Regions from separate parts of the Micromonospora sp. NPDC049529 genome, predicted to be linked through region 3. Evidence: riboswitches for the same ligand, from Rfam matches in the RefSeq annotation. Region 3 holds a riboswitch; each other region holds the start of a gene.
What was found. Region 3 has a riboswitch for cyclic di-AMP ahead of ACZ6QQ_RS17835 (coiled-coil domain-containing protein). Riboswitches for the same ligand answer to the same signal wherever they lie in the genome.
Positions count from the first base shown of each region.

Region 1: linked by a shared signal. The riboswitch ahead of ACZ6QQ_RS33635 (coiled-coil domain-containing protein) and the one ahead of ACZ6QQ_RS17835 (coiled-coil domain-containing protein) in region 3 are both predicted to bind cyclic di-AMP.
Region 2: linked by a shared signal. The riboswitch ahead of ACZ6QQ_RS00200 (C39 family peptidase) and the one ahead of ACZ6QQ_RS17835 (coiled-coil domain-containing protein) in region 3 are both predicted to bind cyclic di-AMP.

Region 1 covers NZ_JBVJHT010000028.1:26,805-32,463, forward strand. Annotated here, with positions in the region: gene ACZ6QQ_RS33620 (hypothetical protein) at 51-1,385, opposite strand; gene ACZ6QQ_RS33625 (cupredoxin domain-containing protein) at 1,382-1,756, opposite strand; gene ACZ6QQ_RS33630 (copper resistance CopC family protein) at 1,845-2,714, shown strand; cyclic di-AMP (ydaO/yuaA leader) riboswitch at 2,932-3,062, shown strand; gene ACZ6QQ_RS33635 (coiled-coil domain-containing protein) at 3,066-4,076, shown strand; gene ACZ6QQ_RS33640 (MarR family winged helix-turn-helix transcriptional regulator) at 4,213-4,743, shown strand; gene ACZ6QQ_RS33645 (hypothetical protein) at 4,840-5,526, opposite strand.
Region 2 covers NZ_JBVJHT010000001.1:41,090-46,748, reverse strand. Annotated here, with positions in the region: gene ACZ6QQ_RS00220 (hypothetical protein) at 20-583, opposite strand; gene ACZ6QQ_RS00215 (serine hydrolase domain-containing protein) at 737-1,942, shown strand; gene ACZ6QQ_RS00210 (hypothetical protein) at 2,115-2,342, opposite strand; gene ACZ6QQ_RS00205 (hypothetical protein) at 2,339-2,500, opposite strand; gene ACZ6QQ_RS00200 (C39 family peptidase) at 2,622-3,467, opposite strand; cyclic di-AMP (ydaO/yuaA leader) riboswitch at 3,888-4,031, opposite strand; gene ACZ6QQ_RS00195 (YbhB/YbcL family Raf kinase inhibitor-like protein) at 4,749-5,288, shown strand; gene ACZ6QQ_RS00190 (class I SAM-dependent methyltransferase) at 5,361-5,659, opposite strand, start outside.
Region 3 covers NZ_JBVJHT010000009.1:296,872-302,530, reverse strand. Annotated here, with positions in the region: gene ACZ6QQ_RS17855 (FAD-dependent monooxygenase) at 1-133, opposite strand, end outside; gene ACZ6QQ_RS17850 (FAD-dependent oxidoreductase) at 28-564, opposite strand; gene ACZ6QQ_RS17845 (TetR/AcrR family transcriptional regulator) at 670-1,242, shown strand; gene ACZ6QQ_RS17840 (hypothetical protein) at 1,523-2,470, shown strand; gene ACZ6QQ_RS17835 (coiled-coil domain-containing protein) at 2,634-3,707, opposite strand; cyclic di-AMP (ydaO/yuaA leader) riboswitch at 3,724-3,854, opposite strand; gene ACZ6QQ_RS17830 (cation diffusion facilitator family transporter) at 4,084-5,004, opposite strand; gene ACZ6QQ_RS17825 (ABC transporter permease) at 5,112-5,659, opposite strand, start outside.

The DNA of each region.
Region 1 (5,659 bases), on a different contig from region 3:
AATTAGAAGTGGGACCCATTGCCAGCTTCGATGGACCGAAGGGTGCCGGGTCAGCCGGCGAAGAGCAGCAGCAGCCCGGCGACCGTGTAGCCGACCATCAGCACCAGCAACGGCACCTGCGCGGCGACCGCAGACCGGCCGGGGAACAGCACCAGCGCCCGGTCGTGACTGAGTACCGTGCCCAGCAGATGCCCGAGCACGATCAGCGTGACCTGCAACATCGCCACCCCGGTCGGGGTGACCAGCGCCGCGCTGACCGACCAGTCGGCGGTTCCCAGCCAGTTCGCGTCCCCGGTGACCAGCGGGTCCGACAGCAGCGCGACGGTCCGCTGCCCCTCCAGGACCAGCAGCGAGTAGTAGTGCGCGAGCACGTACCCGACCGCGATCGGCACGATGCAGTGGGCGATCTCGCCCGCCACGTCGGCCGGCCGCACGCCCGGTGCCAGCTTCGCCGCGAGCAGGCAGGTCAGGCCGTACGCGGCCAGCACCAGGCCGATCAGCACCAGCATCCCGACGGTGTTGGTCAGCACCGCCGGCAGTTCGGTGTTCTGCACGAACCGGAACCACGCCGGGGCGTTGGAGAGGCTGTCGAACAGCGTCGAGCCGAGCAGGACGACCACCACCGCGGTGAGTCCCGGAGCCGGTGCCAGCCCGCTCATCCCCTCCAGCGGATTGCGCCAGACCAGTGTCCCGTCGTCGCGACGGCCCACCACCGCCAGCCGGCCGACCAGGTCGCCGTAGACCTCGAACGCGTCGCCCCGGTCGAAGAAACCGACCCCGAACAGGGCCGCGCCGAGCAGCACCAGCAGCGCGTACCCGACCAGCCAGGCCCGGATGACCGGCACGGTGGCCCGGTCCGGTGCGACGAGTTCGAGCCAGACGAAGGCCAGCAGGCCGACCGCCGCCGGCCAGTAACCCAGCCTCGGCGGCAGCGGCAGAAAGCCCCGGCGCGGATCCCGCCGGCCGATCGCGGCAGCCAGCAGATAGACCGTACGCAGCGGATTCAGCGCCCGCCACACCGGTCCGAAGAGCAGCGAGGCGGGCACCAGCCCGACCCAGAAGACCACGTAGAACAGGCCGGCGGTGGGGTTGCGGTCGACGTCCGGCCCGAAGAAGAGTCCGATCGCGAAGTACGCCGCCAGTACCAGTCCCAGGCAGCGCAGCGCCCACCGCCACCCGGCCGAGTCGACCAACCGGCCGACCCGCTCCGGCAGCGGCCGTCCCGCCTCCGGGTCGCCCAGCCTCGGCTCCCGCCACCACGCGCCCAGCACGACGAACGAGATGACCAGGGCGAGCGCGGCACCGGTCACCGCGTACGCGAACGGGATGGGCAGGTCCTGCCGCCCGCCGACCCCGTGGGCGAGCAGCTCGGGGACCGTCCTCATCGGACCAGTAGCTGGAACAGCAGCAGCTCGGTCTCGTGCGTCTCGACCTCGAACATGCCGTCCCGGTCCGCCACGAACTCGACCGTGGCCGGCTGCCCGGCGGGCAGTTCCGCGCCGACGTCGTACCCGTGCACGTGCACCCGGTCCGGCACGTCGCTGGTCACGGTGATCCGGACCGACTGGCCCTTCGTCGCGTCCACCCGACCGGGCTGCGGATCGGCCCGCCCCTCGGTGATGGTGATGGCCACCTCGACCGGCGCGTCCGGGTCCGCCGGTCCCCCGGTCGAACCGCATCCGGTGCCGGCAACGGTCAGCAGCACCGCACCGCAGAACGCGGCCAGTGCACGACGACGGCCGATAGAGGGCATCATCACCATCTCCCCAGTCAGCCGGTCCCGCGACATCGGGAAGCGACTGTAGCGTCTTGCCGGGCACAGCGGAAGCCACCATGATGGGCCGATGCGATCGCCCCGGCTGCTCACCGTCCGCGCGGCCTGCCGCCTGCTCGCCGTCGTCGTCGTCGCCACGATCGCGCTCGCGGTGGTCGGCTCGCCCGCGTCCGCCCACGGTCAGCTCGCCGTCTCCGACCCGGTTGCCGGGGCCACCCTGTCCCGGCCGACGCAGGTGCTGGAGCTGTACTTCACCGAGGCACCGGCGGCCAACGCGTACTTCACCGTGACCACACCGAGCGGCGTACGCGTCGACGCCGGTTGGCAGCCCGGTCCGGACAAGCGGCTCGACCGCCCGGTCACCGAGCTGAACCTGGTCAACGGCAAGTGGGAGCCGAAGCTCTACCACACCGGATACTCCGCGTTCGTCAAGGTTTCGCACTGGCCGGAGAAGGGCGAGTACACCGCCAGCTACCTCTCGGTGGCCTCCGACAGCGAGCCGGTACGCGGCACGGTCAAGTTCTCCTACGCCGGTACGGCGACCGCCGCGCCGCAGGGCTGGACCGCGCCGACGAACCCCGCCGACCCGGCCCTGCTCGCCGCCGCCGAGAACCCCGAGCGGTCGGCCCCGACGAATCCGGGCACCGGCAGCACCACCGCACCGGCGTCGCCGGATCCGAACGCCGCCGGTGGCACCAACGACGACGGCAGCAGCCCGATGGTCTGGTTGCTGCCGGTGCTGCTCCTCGTCGGCGTGGCGGTCATCGTCGGCCTGACGCTGCGACCGAGACGCACCGCACGGATCAACACCGGTCCGGCGAACCGCCGCCGACCGGTCACCACCGCGGCGGCCAGACGCGCGGCGGCGGCCCGGAAAGCGGCGGGCGGCAACCAGTCGCCGGGAAAGGCGCAGCCGTCGCGCAAACGCGGCAACCGCTGACACCGATCGCCGATCACGCAACGCTGGTCGTCGATCGCTGATTCGACAATCAGCACCATCACCATTACAGCCGGTATCCGGATTAGCCGAAACGGTGAACGATAACCGAAAGTCGTTGTCCCATAACGCTTTTGGCACCCCGATGGACGTGTCCACCAGGACGGATCACACGGTAGGATTCTTCGCGGTCAACGCCAATCGGCGCCAACCGGTGCCGGCGGGACCGTCGCCTAATCGTCCTGGACGAACCGGGGAACCGAGTACGTGGGGTGAATCCGCGACAGCGGTAGGGATCACTTCCATCCCGAACCCGTCAGCTAACCCGGTCGGCGACCAACGGAAGGATCCTGCATGACGGCACCCCTCCGCCGATGGTTCACGCCTGCCCTGGCGCTGGTCACCGCCCTGCTCATGGTGGCACCGCTCTCGGCCACGGCACTGGCCGCGCCGGCCACACCGCCCGGCCCGGTCGAGTCCGACACCCCGCTGCTGAGCGAGGTCCTGGAGGCGACCGGACGTCGCTTCCTCGACGCCAAGGCCGCGCTCGACGCGTCGAAGAAGCGGCAGTCGGTCCTCGCCACCGAGCTCGCGAAGGCCGAGACGCAGATCGAGGAGCTGACCCCCCAGGTCGCCGAGATCGCCGCCCGCTCCTACCGCACCGGCAAGCTCGGCGCCGTGTCGGCACTCCTCAACAGCGCCTCCCCGGACTCGTTCCTCGACCGGGCGGTCGCGCTCGACGAGATGAACGCGGTCAACGACCAGAAGCTGCACGAACTCAACGCCGCCCGTGAGCTGGCCGAACGCGCCAAGGCCCTGGCCGACGCCGAGGTCAAGGAGCAGGAGAAGCAGACGGCGGTGATGGCCCGGCAGAAGCAGGACGCCGAACGCTCACTCGCCCTGGTCGGCGGCAAGAGACTGACCAACGGCTTCGTCGACGCCAACTCACCGGTGGCGAAGGCCGCCCCGCGTACGGCCAGCGGCGGTTGGCCGAAGGAGTCGTGCAGCAAGGACGACCCGACCACCGGGGGCTGCGTCACCCCGCGCACGCTGCACGCGTACAACGAGGTGAAGAAGGCCGGCTTCAACCGGTTCGTCGGCTGTCACCGTAACGGCGGTCCGTTCGAGCACCCGAAGGGTCGCGCCTGCGACTGGTCCCTGTTGAACAGCGGATTCGCCCCCGCACGCAACCAGGACCAGCGCCTCTACGGCAACAACCTGACCGCGTTCCTGGTCCGCAACGCAGACAAGCTCGGCATCCTCTACGTGATCTGGTACAAGCAGATCTGGTTCCCGGCCACCGGCTGGAAGTCGTACAGCGGTGAGAGCGACCACACCGACCACGTACACATGTCCATGCTCTGACCTCGCGCCGGTCGACGTCCGCAGGCCCCCACCCGGTCCCACCACGGCCGGCTCGGGGGCCTGCTCCGTTCGGCCCGGTTCCGGCCGGCCGAGTCGGCGAAGGATGACATGTCATCTTCGGCAGTATCATGGCCGGGTGGCGGCGAACGGGGAACGATGGCTCAGTGATCGGGAGCAGCGTGCCTGGCGTTCCTTCATCACCATGCAGATGGAGTTGCACAGCCGGCTGAATCGCGGACTGCTCGCCGACACCGGCCTCTCCGAGAGCGACTACGCCGTGCTGGTCCACCTCAGCGAGGCGCCCGAGAAGCGGCTGCGGATCTTCCAGCTCCGGACCCACCTCCAGTGGGAGAAGACCCGGCTCACCCACCACCTCGGGCGGATGGCCCGGCGTGGTCTGGTCGAGCGGGAGCCCTGCGCCACCGATCCCCGGGGCGCGTTCATCCGGATCACCGACACCGGCCTGGCGGAGATCACGAGGGCGGCACCGAAACACGTGTCGCACGTACGGCGCTGGGTGGTCGACGTACTCACCCCGGAGCAGCTCGACGTGCTCGCGGAGATCTCCGACATCGTCCGGGCCGGATTCGAGCAGGACACCGAACCGGAGCCCTGCGACACCGAGGCGGACCCGTGCGACGCGGAGCCCGCGCACTACGACGACTGAGGCCGGACCGCGACGGGACCGGCACGGGTGAGGCCGGCCCCAGGACGGGACCGGCCTCGGATCGAGGCAGCCGGGTGACACCGGACCGCCGTCGGGTCAGGCGCGGTTGAGCACCCAGGTCAGACCGCCGGCATCCTTCGGGGTCAGGGTCAACGTGTTCCCACCGCACTGGTAACGGCCCTCGCCGAGCAGCGGCTGGATGTCGACCACGTCGCCGGTACGGCTGGCACCGTCGCCGACGTACTCGGAGATCTTGACGTTCTCGAAGAGCGTGGCCGGCGTCGGCTCGGTCAACGTCACGGTGACGCGGGTGTCGCCCCACTGCAACGGCGGTACGGGCGCCCAGTCACCGGTGGTGCCGCCACCGGCGCCGGTGCTGACCGTGCCGCTGGCCTTTCCGGCGTAGCTGAACGTGCCGGCGATCCTGGCGTCACCGAGCTGCGCCTTGAAGGTCACCGGCTTCATCGCGGCGAAGTCGACCGTGGTCGCGCCGGTCGGGCCGACCTTGACCAGCACCCCGTCCCCGCCGCTGATGCTGGCGCTGGCCAGCGTCCCGCCGGCCTGCCCCGCGGCCGAGGCGGTACGCCAGTCCCCGGTCACGCAGGACGCCACCGGACCGCCGGTCGCCGGTGCGGCGCTGGCGCTGCCGGACGGCGCCACGGTGCCGGTGCCGCCGGACGGGCTCGGTGTGGCCAGACCGACGCCGCTGCCCTCGGTGCAGCCGCTCGCGGCCAGGCCCAGTCCGGCCAGGGTCGCCACCGCCACTATCGCCGACCTACGCATGTGTCCTCCTTGAGTCGTCCGTGGCCGCTACCTGTCGCGCCGATCGCGGGGGCGCCACGGGATCCGCCCACCGCTCCTGCTACCCCGAACCGGACATCGACCAAACCGAAGGCAATACGCTGCCCTGGAGGAC
Region 2 (5,659 bases), on a different contig from region 3:
CGGGCCGGTGCCGGCCCGGTCACGTACCCGTCGGGACGGGGAGCGCCTGCCGAAGCCAGGAGTCCGAGTGCTGGTCCTCGTAGCCGAGTGCCAACTCGTTCAGGCAGTTGTAGACCTGCAACGCCGACCCGTCCGGCTCGAACACGAACTCCAGCCCGCCGAGCACCCACGCCTCGACCCGTCGCCCGTCGACCCCCTCGAAGCGAAAATCGTTCCGGAGTACGCGTACCTCCCGCACCACCAGACCGGTGAGCCGGCGCAACTCGGGACGGTCCAGTTCCTGCCACGCCACCTCCAGCTCCGGATCGTCGTTGTCGTACTCGTCCGGCACCTCGGCGAGGTCGAGTTCGTTCCAGGTCAGGTAGAGCCGGTGCCAGCCCTCGGCGGCCAACTCCAGCCGCCACCCGTCGAACTCCAGTACGACCGGAGCGGTCGAGCACCACTCGCCGTCGCCGACGAACACCTGTCCCCAGACCCGTCCGAATCCGTGCCCGACCAGCGCGTTCAGCCGTACGCCGTGCCGCGCCACCAGGTCCTCGACGGTCTCCACCGGGTACGGCCGATAGTCCCGAATCCCCCACACCGGGCCGAGGCTACGAACCCGCCCCGACCCGGTCAACACGATGTGTCGGGGCACCGACTGTCGGTGCTGCCCGCCAAGATGGGACCCGAGGGGTGTCGATCCGTCGGACGCTGTTTCGACCCGTGGTGGAACGTACGCATCGGAGGTTGTGAGATGACAGGCGAGCTGGACCAGGCCGGGATCGACCGGCTGCACGACGCCATGGCCGGTCGGGTCGACAAGGGAGAGCTGCCGGGCCTGGTCACCCTGGTAGCCAAGGGCGACGACGTACGCGTCGACGCGATCGGATGCACCGCCTTCGGCGGCGACGTGCCGATGCGGCGGGACACCCTGTTCCGGATCGCGTCGATGACCAAGCCCGTCATCGCGGCGGCCACGATGATGCTGGTCGAGGACGGCCGACTGCGGCTGGACGAGCCGGTCGATCGGCTGTTACCGGAGCTGGCCGACCGTCGGGTGCTCAAGCAGGTCGACGGGCCGCTCGACGAGACCGTCCCGGCCAACCGTCCGATCCTGGTGGAGGACCTGCTGACCTTCCGTCTCGGGTTCGGGACGATCATCGAGCCGACCTTCGACCCGCCGTTTCCGATCAACAAGGCCGTGCACGAGCTGCAACTGGTGCTCGGCGCGCCGGATCCGCGTACGCCGCACGATCCGGACGAGTGGATCAAGCGGTTCGGGTCGTTGCCGCTGATGTACCAGCCCGGTGAGCGCTGGCAGTACAACGTCGGCACGCTCGTGCTCGGTGTGCTGGTCGCACGGGCTGCCGGACAGCCGCTCGGGGATTTTTTCCGGGCCCGGATCTTCGAGCCGCTCGGCATGACCGAGACCGGCTTCTGGCTGCCCGCCGACTACACCAGGCGGCTGCCGAGCTTCTACATGACCGACTTCCAGACCGGGAAGATGGAACTGCGTACGGTCTCCACCCCGAGCGAGTGGACCAGCCCGCCGGCCTTCCCGTCCGGCTCCGGCGGCCTGCTGTCGACCGCCGACGACTTCCTGAGCTTCGCTCGGCTGCTGCTGGCGAAGGGGGTGCACCGGGGCGAGCGGCTGCTGTCGGAGGAGTCGGTCGAGCTGATGACGACCAACCAGCTGACCCCGGCCGAGATCTCCGGCGGCGGGATGATCCTCGGCGGCCGTGGCTGGGGACTCGGCATGGCCGTCGCGGTCGAGCCGGACGAGGTGTCGCCCGTGCCGGGCCGCTACGGCTGGGACGGCGGCTACGGCACCACCTGGTTCAACGACCCCCACCACGGGCTGGTCGCCATGGCCCTGACCCAGACCGGCGACTTCCTCTGGAACGGCGCGACCGACGAGTTCGCCAGGCTCGCGATCGCAGCGGCAGGGGCCGGCCGTTGAGTCAGGGGGTCGACCGTGCCGGTCGCGGCTCGTTGCATGACCGTCTGGCGAGCGCGGAGGATTGGGATTCCTCCGACGTGAACGAACGCATCGCTTCCGAATGTGGCCTGGGCAGCGAAGCCGTCCGGCCAGCGGACAGCGAGTCTGACCCGGGACGCGATGGCGTCGAGTCCTAGCTGACCGACCGGAGGGTTGGCGGGACCGGGTTGCCGACCGGATACTCCGGGTTGCGGCCGGCGCGTACCTCCTGCGCCCAGCGCAGTTGGGCGCAGCCGTCCGGGGTGCAGCAGGCGCAGGTGCCGGGGGCGTAGGACGTACCCCGGCCCTCGTGCTGTGCGAGCGTCATCGCCGCCGCCTCCCAGATCCCGGCCCGGGTCAGCGGTTCGTCGACGCGGCTCATCGGGCGAGCACCTGACCGGCCATGGCCACCACCTGGGCCTTTCGTTCGGAGGGTCGGCGCCCGGTGGCGGCCGACTCGGAGAAGTGACGGGGAGCGGAGCGGGCGACGGGGACTCGCTGGTCGTCGGTGTCCGCCCGATCGGCGAGGTCCATGGTCACGACAGGGACAACGCGCGCGTCCGTGGTTGGTTGTGGCAGGACGGCCACCGTCCCACTGGTACGGACGAACCCCGGGCACCCACCGCAACGGCGGGCACCCGGGGCCGGGGGGAGGGACAGGTCAGGCCGAGTAGCCCCGGGTGGCCATCCAGTTGGCCAGGTCGATCGTGGTCATCCAGTAGGAGCTGACCCCGTTGACGAACGCCGGGTCCGCGATCTGCACGGTCCGTCCGCTGTCGCGGTAGCCGACCACCGTGAGGTAGTGACCCCCGTCGTACGCGTGCCAGCCGCCGTCGACGTCGGTCGCCGAACCGACGATGTTCGCGACGACCGCGTACCCGTTGCTGACCGCGTGGACGACGTCCGCCTGGAGCTGGTCCATCTGGGCCGGGGACGGGGCCCCGGGGATGGCGGTGGTCCGGTAGAAGTCGGTCTTGGCCAGGGCGTTCAGCCCGCGGGTGGTGTCCTCGGCGGAGTTGGTGCCGTTGACCGTGGTGCCGAGCGCGGCGGCGACCTCGTCCTGACTCGGCTGGCGGTCGCGGGCGGTCAGGGCGATCCGGGTGGCTGCCGGGCCGCAGTACCAGCCGTTGATCTGCGCCTCGTAGTCGTAGTCGAGCACCTTCGAGGCGGGCGGGGCGACCTTCTTGGCCGCCTTGGCCGGCGTCGCCGCGGCCTTGGTGGTGGCGGGCGGGGCCGACGACGGCGCCGTCGGTGCCGTCGACGAGGCGCTCGGGGTCGGGGCGGCCGGGGTGGGTGTGACCAGGCTGGGCGCGACCTCGGCGCCGGCCTGGCCACCGAGCCTCTCGGCGACCGCGATGGTGTCGGGGTTGGTCGACGCGGCCGAGCTGCCGCCCTGGGTGAGCATGATGCCGGTGGTGAGACCCACGGCGAGAACGGCGGCGGATACGACACCGGCCCGGTACGGGCTGGCGGTCACGACGCGTCGGAGTTGCTGACGATGCTTCATATAAATCCTCCGCAGATGTGCCGATCTGCGATCGGGGGCACATGAATCGGGATGGCGATCTGTCTCTGCCGGGGGCCGGGTTACGTGCCGTCGTACGCGCTGTCGGCGGGGCGGATTCACCGCCGGCCGTCGGGTCCGGATCGGGGCGTGCGGAACCGCCACCGCCAAGCGGTGGAATGCGTTACCGGATGAACGGCGCCGGCAGAAATACCGCCGGGCGGTTCTGTGCCAATCACCTACCGGTCACGCGCGTCCTCGCGCCACCGACCGCGTACGCGTTCACGCGTCGTCGGTCGTGGGAAGGCCTAGTGGGCTACCTTCGCGGGCTGCACCGCGATGCGGGCGAGCCGGGGCAGGTGGCGGAACTGGCCGGGGGGATCGAGGGTCGGGCCACGGCAGGTACGGCGCTGCACGAGCATGTTCTCCTTCCGATACCGCCTACCGGGTTAGCTGACGGATTCGGGCGGGAAGCACGCCCTACCACGAACCAATGGTTCGCGGATTCACCCCATAACTACTGTGGGTCCCCGGCTCGTTGCATTCACGACTCAGCGGGCCTGTTCCGGTGTCACCCGCGGTGACTAAGGGCCGGACCAGACGGGCTGACGTTACTGGGCCGCTTCCGCTCCTGCCAACCCCAGTTGGCCTGCTTAAACCGTGACCCACGCCGCTTCTTTCCGGCGTACCGACACCTGTTTTGTGATCACGGAGAGTGGTTATTGCCGTAGTGACCAGTTTCGTGGTCGGGGGCGTACCGGCTTATGTCGTACACGTCGAGGGTGTCGGGTTTGCCGGTGCGGCGACCATCTCCACCCGGTGTCCGGATCAGATAATTGTCCGTTGGGCCCACCCGGGCCGGTCCCCTCGTCGCTGCTGCTCGGCCCGCAGTCCCACCACCTCGGTCGACCGGCGCCCGGAGCCCGGTGCGGTCGATCGGCCGATCGCCGGTGCGGCCCGCCCCGCGACCGCGTCGATGGGCAACGGTGTTCGCCACCGGCTGGGGCTCCGACGAAAGCCGCCCGACCGCGCCACCGGAACTCTCCCGAAATGGCGGTGTAATCGGCCGGAGTCGATCAACAAGTGCGACCGGGAAAACGCGGATCCCCAGGATTGCGGCACAAGATGACCGCCGGTGGTGGGCGGGCCGTTTTTCCCCATTCCCGAACCGATCACCGGAACTGTTCCGCCACCCGTACGGATGTTTCGCCTACCGGCGGCGGTAGGTCGGGTCAGACAGGGTACAAAGACACTGAGTCACCCGATCTCTGGAAGGACCTTCCGATGAACCTTGAGCGACCGATCGCACCGGACCCGTACGACCTGCTGCCGCCGGTGCCGGCGTTCACCCTGACCAGTGACGACGTACGCGACGGCGAACCGCTGGGCACCGAGTTCGTCCACTCCAGCCTGGGCGGCGGCGACCTGTCGCCGCACCTCGCCTGGTCCGGGTTCCCGGACGGGACGCGCAGCTTCGCGATCACCTGCTACGACCCGGACGCGCCCACCACGAGCGGCTTCTGGCACTGGATCCTGGTCAACGTCCCGGTGTCGGTCACCCAACTGCCCCGGGGCGCGGGCAAGGCCGGGTCCGTCGAGGGTGGGGCGTTCGCCGTCCGCAACGACTACGGCACCCAGGAGTACGGCGGTGCCGCGCCGCCGGCCGGCGACCACGTGCACCGGTACCTCTTCGCCGTACACGCCCTCGACGTGGAGCAGCTCGACCTCACGCCGGACGCCAGCCCGGCGTACGTCGGCTTCAACCTGACCTTCCACACCCTGGCGCGGGCGGTAATCCGGCCCACGTACCAGGTCGAGGGCTGAGCGGACCGGAGTAAGTGGACGGCCGACACCGGGGACGGGTTGAACGGTGTCGGTCGTCGCTCTCCCGGTCGGTCAGGCCTGCGCCGCGCCGGGCACCCGGGCGACGGCGAAGACCGACTGTCCGAACGGGGGCCGCACGATCTGCTCGGCCGCCTTGGTCACCGGCAGCACCAGGCTGTCGTAGACCTTCACCATCGGGCCTTCCTTCGGCATCAGCCGGAACACGTTCGTCGCCATGTAGTAGCCGATGAGGCCGAGGGCGTTCGCGTAGTGCAGCCGCTCCACGGTCAGCCCCGCATCGGTCAGCGCGGCCCGCATCGTCTTCTTGGTGTAGCGCCGTACGTGCCCGGTGGCGATGTCCGCCGGACCCA
Region 3 (5,659 bases):
ACCGCTGCCCCCGGCCCCAGGTCTCGCTCACCGTGTCGGTCGCCCCGGCCACGGTGCCCCGCCAGGCGGTGGCCCCGACATAACGCGCCTTGCTGTCAACCCCGAAGATCGCCGTACGGGTGCGGCTGAACACCCCGTCGGCCGCCACCACCATGTCGAACCCGTCCGGTACGCCGCGAGATCGGTCACCGGGCTGTCGAAGCTGATGGTGCCGGGAGCAATCGCGTCGGCGAGCAGCCCGAGCAGTGCCGGTCGGGAGATCAGGTGCACCGAGTCGCCGGTACGGCGGGCGATCGCGTTCACGTCCAACCGGGCGATCCGGCTGCCGTCCGGGCGCAGGAAGGTGCCGCCGCGTTGCCGGGCGCCGAGGGTGCGTACGTCATCGCCGAGGCCGAGGGTGTCGAGGGCACGCAGCGATTCCGGCCACATGCCGAGCGCGGTGCCGGAGCCGCCGAGGGCGGACGCCTTCTCGAAGACCCGTACCGTCCAGCCGGCCCGTTGCAACACGATCGCTGTCGCCAGTCCGCCGATGCCGCCGCCGATGATGCCCGCTCGTCTGGTCATGAGCGGACCGTACTACGCCTGTAGTGAAGTGTCACTACGGCTGTAGTGAAACCGACGAGGGTTGGGGTGAATCCGACTACGGACGTAGTTCGCTAGGGTGAGCGGATGTCGTCCCGGCTGGACCAGCTCACCGACGCCGCGGTCCGGGTGCTCGGGGAACAGGGTCTGCGCCACCTCACCCACCGTGCCGTGGACGCCGAGGCCGGGCTGCCGGCCGGCTCCGCGTCCAACCACTTCCGTACCCGGGACGCGCTGCTCGGCGGCGTGGTCGCGCGGCTGGCCGCGTTGGACCGGGCGGACTGGCAGCGGATGACCGGTCCGGGGCATCCGGCCGGTCTCGACGAGCTGGCCCGGTTGCTCGCCGAGTTCGTCCGCACCGCGGTCGGTCCCGCCCGGCCCCGTACGGTCGCCCGCCTCGCCCTCTGCCTCGACGCCGCGGTACGGACCGAGTTGCAGGCCGATCTCGGGCAGGGCAACGCGGAACTGGTCCGCTGGGGAGCGCCCTGGCTGCGTGCGGTCGGCTCACCCGACCCGGAACGGCACTGCCGGATGATGCTGGACCACATGGACGGTGTGATCATGCACCAGCTCGCCTTCCCCGACCCGGACTTCGACCCCACCCCCGGCCTGCGCCTCCTGCTCGGCGCGATCGCCACCGCGCCCCGTACCCCCGCCTGACCCGTTCCGGTCGCCGCCCGACCACCGCGTCCCGCCGGGCAGCGGCCCACCGCCACCGCCGGTACGGATCTTCCCGGTCGAGTTTCTGTTGCGCCGCCGCTCCCCACGGGTCTCCTGATCGGGAGGGCCGTTGGTCCTCCTCCCGGCCCGGCCGACCCCGGCCGACCCGGCCGAGCCCCGGTCGGCACCACCGACGGGGCGTCCAGGATCGGAACCCGAGCGAGCGGAGGAACCACCATGCCGGTTTCGAGGCCCGCCGGTCCGGTCGGTCCGGTGCACCATGCCTGACCTCCGGACGACCGGCCGCCACACCGCCGACCTCGCACCCGCCGACCTCGCCCTGATCGACCCCGCACCGGTCGCCCAAGAGCCGGTCGTCCAGGAGCCACTCGCCCACGAGCCGGTGCCCGGACGGGAGGCCGCCTTCCCCCGACAGCGAACCGGACACCACACCACCCCACCCGGCCGGCACCCCACTCCGCCGCCCCGAGCCACCGACCTCCACCGGCCCCGCCCGCTGCCCCCCGACCCGTCGAACCGTCCGCTGCCCCGCGCTGCTTCGAGCCGTCCGTTGCGGCCCGATCCGTCGAGCCGCCCGTTGCCCCGCGCTGCTTCGAGCCGCCCGCTGCGCCCCGATCCGTCGAACCGCCCGCTCCGGCCCGACCCGTCGAGCGGGCAGCCGGTCGTGGGTCGGCGCGGCGGTCACCGGCGCCCCGCCGGTCGCGCGGCGCGGTTCGGTCCGATCGTCGCGGTCGGTGTCGGCTGGCTGGTCGTGGTGCTCATCGCACCGCACCTCACCGTCGGGCCGGGCTGGCGGTCGTTCGCGCTCTTCTGCCACCTGACCTGTCTCGTGGTGGGCTTCGGGGCCGTACTCACCGTGGACTGGTTCAGTCTGCGTTGGCTTCTGCGCCGGGAACGGCTCGGCACCGTACTGGGCATGGCGAAGGGGGCGCACCAGTTGATCTGGCTCGGGCTGTTGGGCCTGGTCGCGAGCGGTGCACTACTGCGCCCGGACACCTCGTCCGGGCTGGTGCAGATCAAGTTGCTCGCCGTACTCGCGGTGGGGATCAACGGGCTGTTCCTGGGCCGCGTACGCGATCGCCTGGCCGGCCTCGGCGACGCCCCCGCCCCCTGGTACCGGCTACTCCCCGGCGCCCTCGCCGCGACGGTCTCCCAACTCGGCTGGTGGACCGCCACCCTCATCGGCTTCTGGAACTCCACCCCCTAACCCCGCGCCCCCACCACACCCCACGCCGCCGATCTAGGGCAGATGGGGGCTACTTGATCTCTGCGTACACGTATTTGCCCTAGATCGGCGGGGTGGGGGGCGGGGGGCGAGGGGCGAGGGGTGGGGGCGGGGTGGGGGCGGGGTGGGGGGCGCGGGGGAGGGGTTAGTTCATGGAGAGGTGGACGTGGTTGGTGTGGTCGCTGGAGGGGTCGCCGCCGCCGTTGTAGGCCTTCCAGCCGCTGCCGGGTAGCCAGATCTGCTTGAACCAGATCACGTAGAGCACACCGAGGCGGCTGGCGTTCTTGACGTAGTACGCCGCCAGGTTGTTGCCGTACGTCTTGTCACCGCCGGTGGCGACTCCGCCGAAGCCGCTCTTCTGCGCCGCGAAGTCACAGGCCCGGCCCTTCGGGTGCTCGCCCGAGCCGCCGCTGCGGAAACAGGAGACGAAGCGGGTGAAGCCGGCCGCCTTGGCCTGGTTCATCGCGTTGAGGGTGCGCGGGGTGATGCAACCGGTGGTGGTCGGGTCGTTGACGCTGCACGACTCCTTCGGCCACGAGCCGTCCGAGTTGCGGGGCGCCGGCTTGGCCGAGGGGGAGGTGGTGCTGGCGGTGACGCCGGGGCTGGAGCCGCCGCTGCCGGCCGCCGCCAACGCCCGTTCGGCCTGCTGCTTGCGCTTGGCCATGATGTCGAGCTGCTTGCGTTGCTCGCGTACCTCGTTGTCGATCGCGGCCTTGGCCCGGGCCTCCTGGTCCCGTACCGCGATCAGGTCGCGCAGTTGGCGGTCCTCGTTGGCGGCGACCGTGCCCAGGGACGAGGCGCGGTCCAGGAAGCCGTCCGGTGAGTCGCTGTTGAGCAGGGCGGTGAGGGGTCCCAGTCGGCCGGTGCGGTACGCCATGCCGGCGAGTTCACCGACGGTCTGGGACCGGGTGGCCAGTTCGGCCTCCAGGGTGACCAGGTGGGCGGCGAGTTGCTGCTGCCGCTTGGTGGAGTTCTCCAGTGCCGCCTGGGCGTCGAGGTAGCCCTTGGCCGCGACGTCGAGCTGCTCTCGCAGGCTGGCGCTGCCGCCCTCGTCGTCGGTGCCGCCGGGAGCGGCGCCGAGCACGCCGGGAGCGGCGGCGATCGGGGTGGGGGAGGCCACTGCGGCGGCACCGGGGGTGATCAGCCCGGCCAGCAGGGTGAGGGTGATCGCGATCGCGAACCGGGCCGCGCGCGGATAGCGGGGTCGTACGGGTGCCAACAATGGCATTCGGTGCACGTCCTTCCGTCAGCCGCCGACCGGGTTAGCTGACGGGTTCGGGACGGAAGATCCCTACCGCTGACGCGGATGCACCCCAATGACGCGATGGTTCCCCGGCTCGCACGTGCGATTAGGCGACGGTCACCGCAGGCGCCGGAGGGCGCCGCCCGGCGGAGACCGGAGCCGAGCCTACCGGCCGGGTCCAGTACGGACAGTGTTGGCTCGTCGAAGGATCAAAGCGAATCGAAGTGATATGCCGGATATAACCATAAAAGATCACCCGGTCGGGGGACAAAAATTAAGGACCAGGTAAGCGAAGAGTGGTCGCGTTGCGGTGCCCGGTAAGGGGCGATCGCCCCGGTGGCACCTAACTGGATCACCAGTCGGTGGGGCCGCAACCCTCGGTCGTGCTGCCCGGTTCGACCTGGAGGGTGGCGTGCGCGATGTCGAAGTCGTCGTGCAGCGCCCCACGGGCGGCGGCGAGCACCGCGCCGACCTCGGCGCCGGCCGACAGGGTGAGATGCGCCGAGGCGACCTCCATCCCCGAGGTGAGGGTCCAGACGTGCAGGTCGTGCACGTTGGCGACACCGGGTACGGCACAGAGTCGGGCCGCCACCGTGGGTACGTCGAGGTGCTCCGGCGCGGCCTGCACCAGGATCCGGATCGCGGCTCGGGCCAGTCGCCACGTCCGGGGCAGGATGAACACGCCGATCGCGACCGCGACCAGCGGGTCGGCCCACCACCAGCCGGTGTTCGCGATCACCAGGGCGGCGACGATGACCCCGGCCGAGCCGAGCATGTCGCCGAGTGCCTCCAGGTAGGCGCCGCGCAGGTTGATGCTCTCCCGCGCCCCGGTGCGCAGCAGCCCGAAGGCGACCAGGTTGGCCAGCAGGCCCACGATGGCGACCACCAGCACCGGCCCGGCCAGCACGGTCGGCGGGTGCTCCTGGCCGAACCGGCGGGCCGCCTCGACCAGCACGTAGATCGCGACGCCGAAGAGCAGCACCGCGTTGGCCAGTGCCGCGAGCACCTCCAGCCGGTAGAGGCCGAAGGTCCGCTGCGGGTCGTCGGCCGCCCGCCGGGTCGCGGTCATCGCGGCCAGCGCCATGCCGATCCCGAGTACGTCGGTGAACATGTGCCCGGCGTCGGAGAGCAGGGCGAGCGAGTCGGTGGTCAGCGCGGCGACCGCCTCGACGATCATGACGACGACGAGCAGACCGAAGGCGGACCAGAGCCGCCCCCGGTGCCGCTCGACGGCGCGCATCGCCTGCGCGCCGTGGTCATGACCAGCGCCCACGCACACACCCTCCGTCGCCCGTGCCGCTACGACCTAACATATGCTGATATCGCAATATGTGCCAGCAGGTTGGACCGGGTCGAACCGGACAGGCACCGGGTGGGTCCTCAGCCCTCGTTCGCCATCGCCGCCACGATCGGGGCCCGGCCGGCCCGACGGGCCGGCAGCAGCCCGGCCAGGACCGCCGCGCCGCAGGCCAGGCCCGCGCAGAGGGTCAACTGCCCCACCGGTACGACCGGCAGCCCGTGTCCGTAGCTGCTGATCAGCCCGAGCGCGGCGGTCCAGCCGACGCCCACCCCCAGGGCGATCCCGGCCAGCGCGCCGACCAGGGCGATCAGCGCCGCCTCGACCAGCAGCATCCGACCGAGCTGCCGCCGGGACAGCCCCAGTGCCCGGAGCGTGGCCGACTCCCGGGTGCGCTCGAAGACCGACAGCGAGAGCGTGTTGCTGATCCCGAAGAGCGCGATCAGCACCGACATGCCGAGCAGTGCGGCGAAGATGCCGAGCAACTCGTCCAGCGAGGCCGACAACGCGTCCGCCTGGTCGGCCGCGCTGCTCAGGCGGACCACCGGGTAGGCGCGCAGCAGCCCGTCGAGGGCCTGCCGGCCGGCTGCCGTACCGACGCCGGGGGCCAGGTCGATCAGCAACTGGTTCG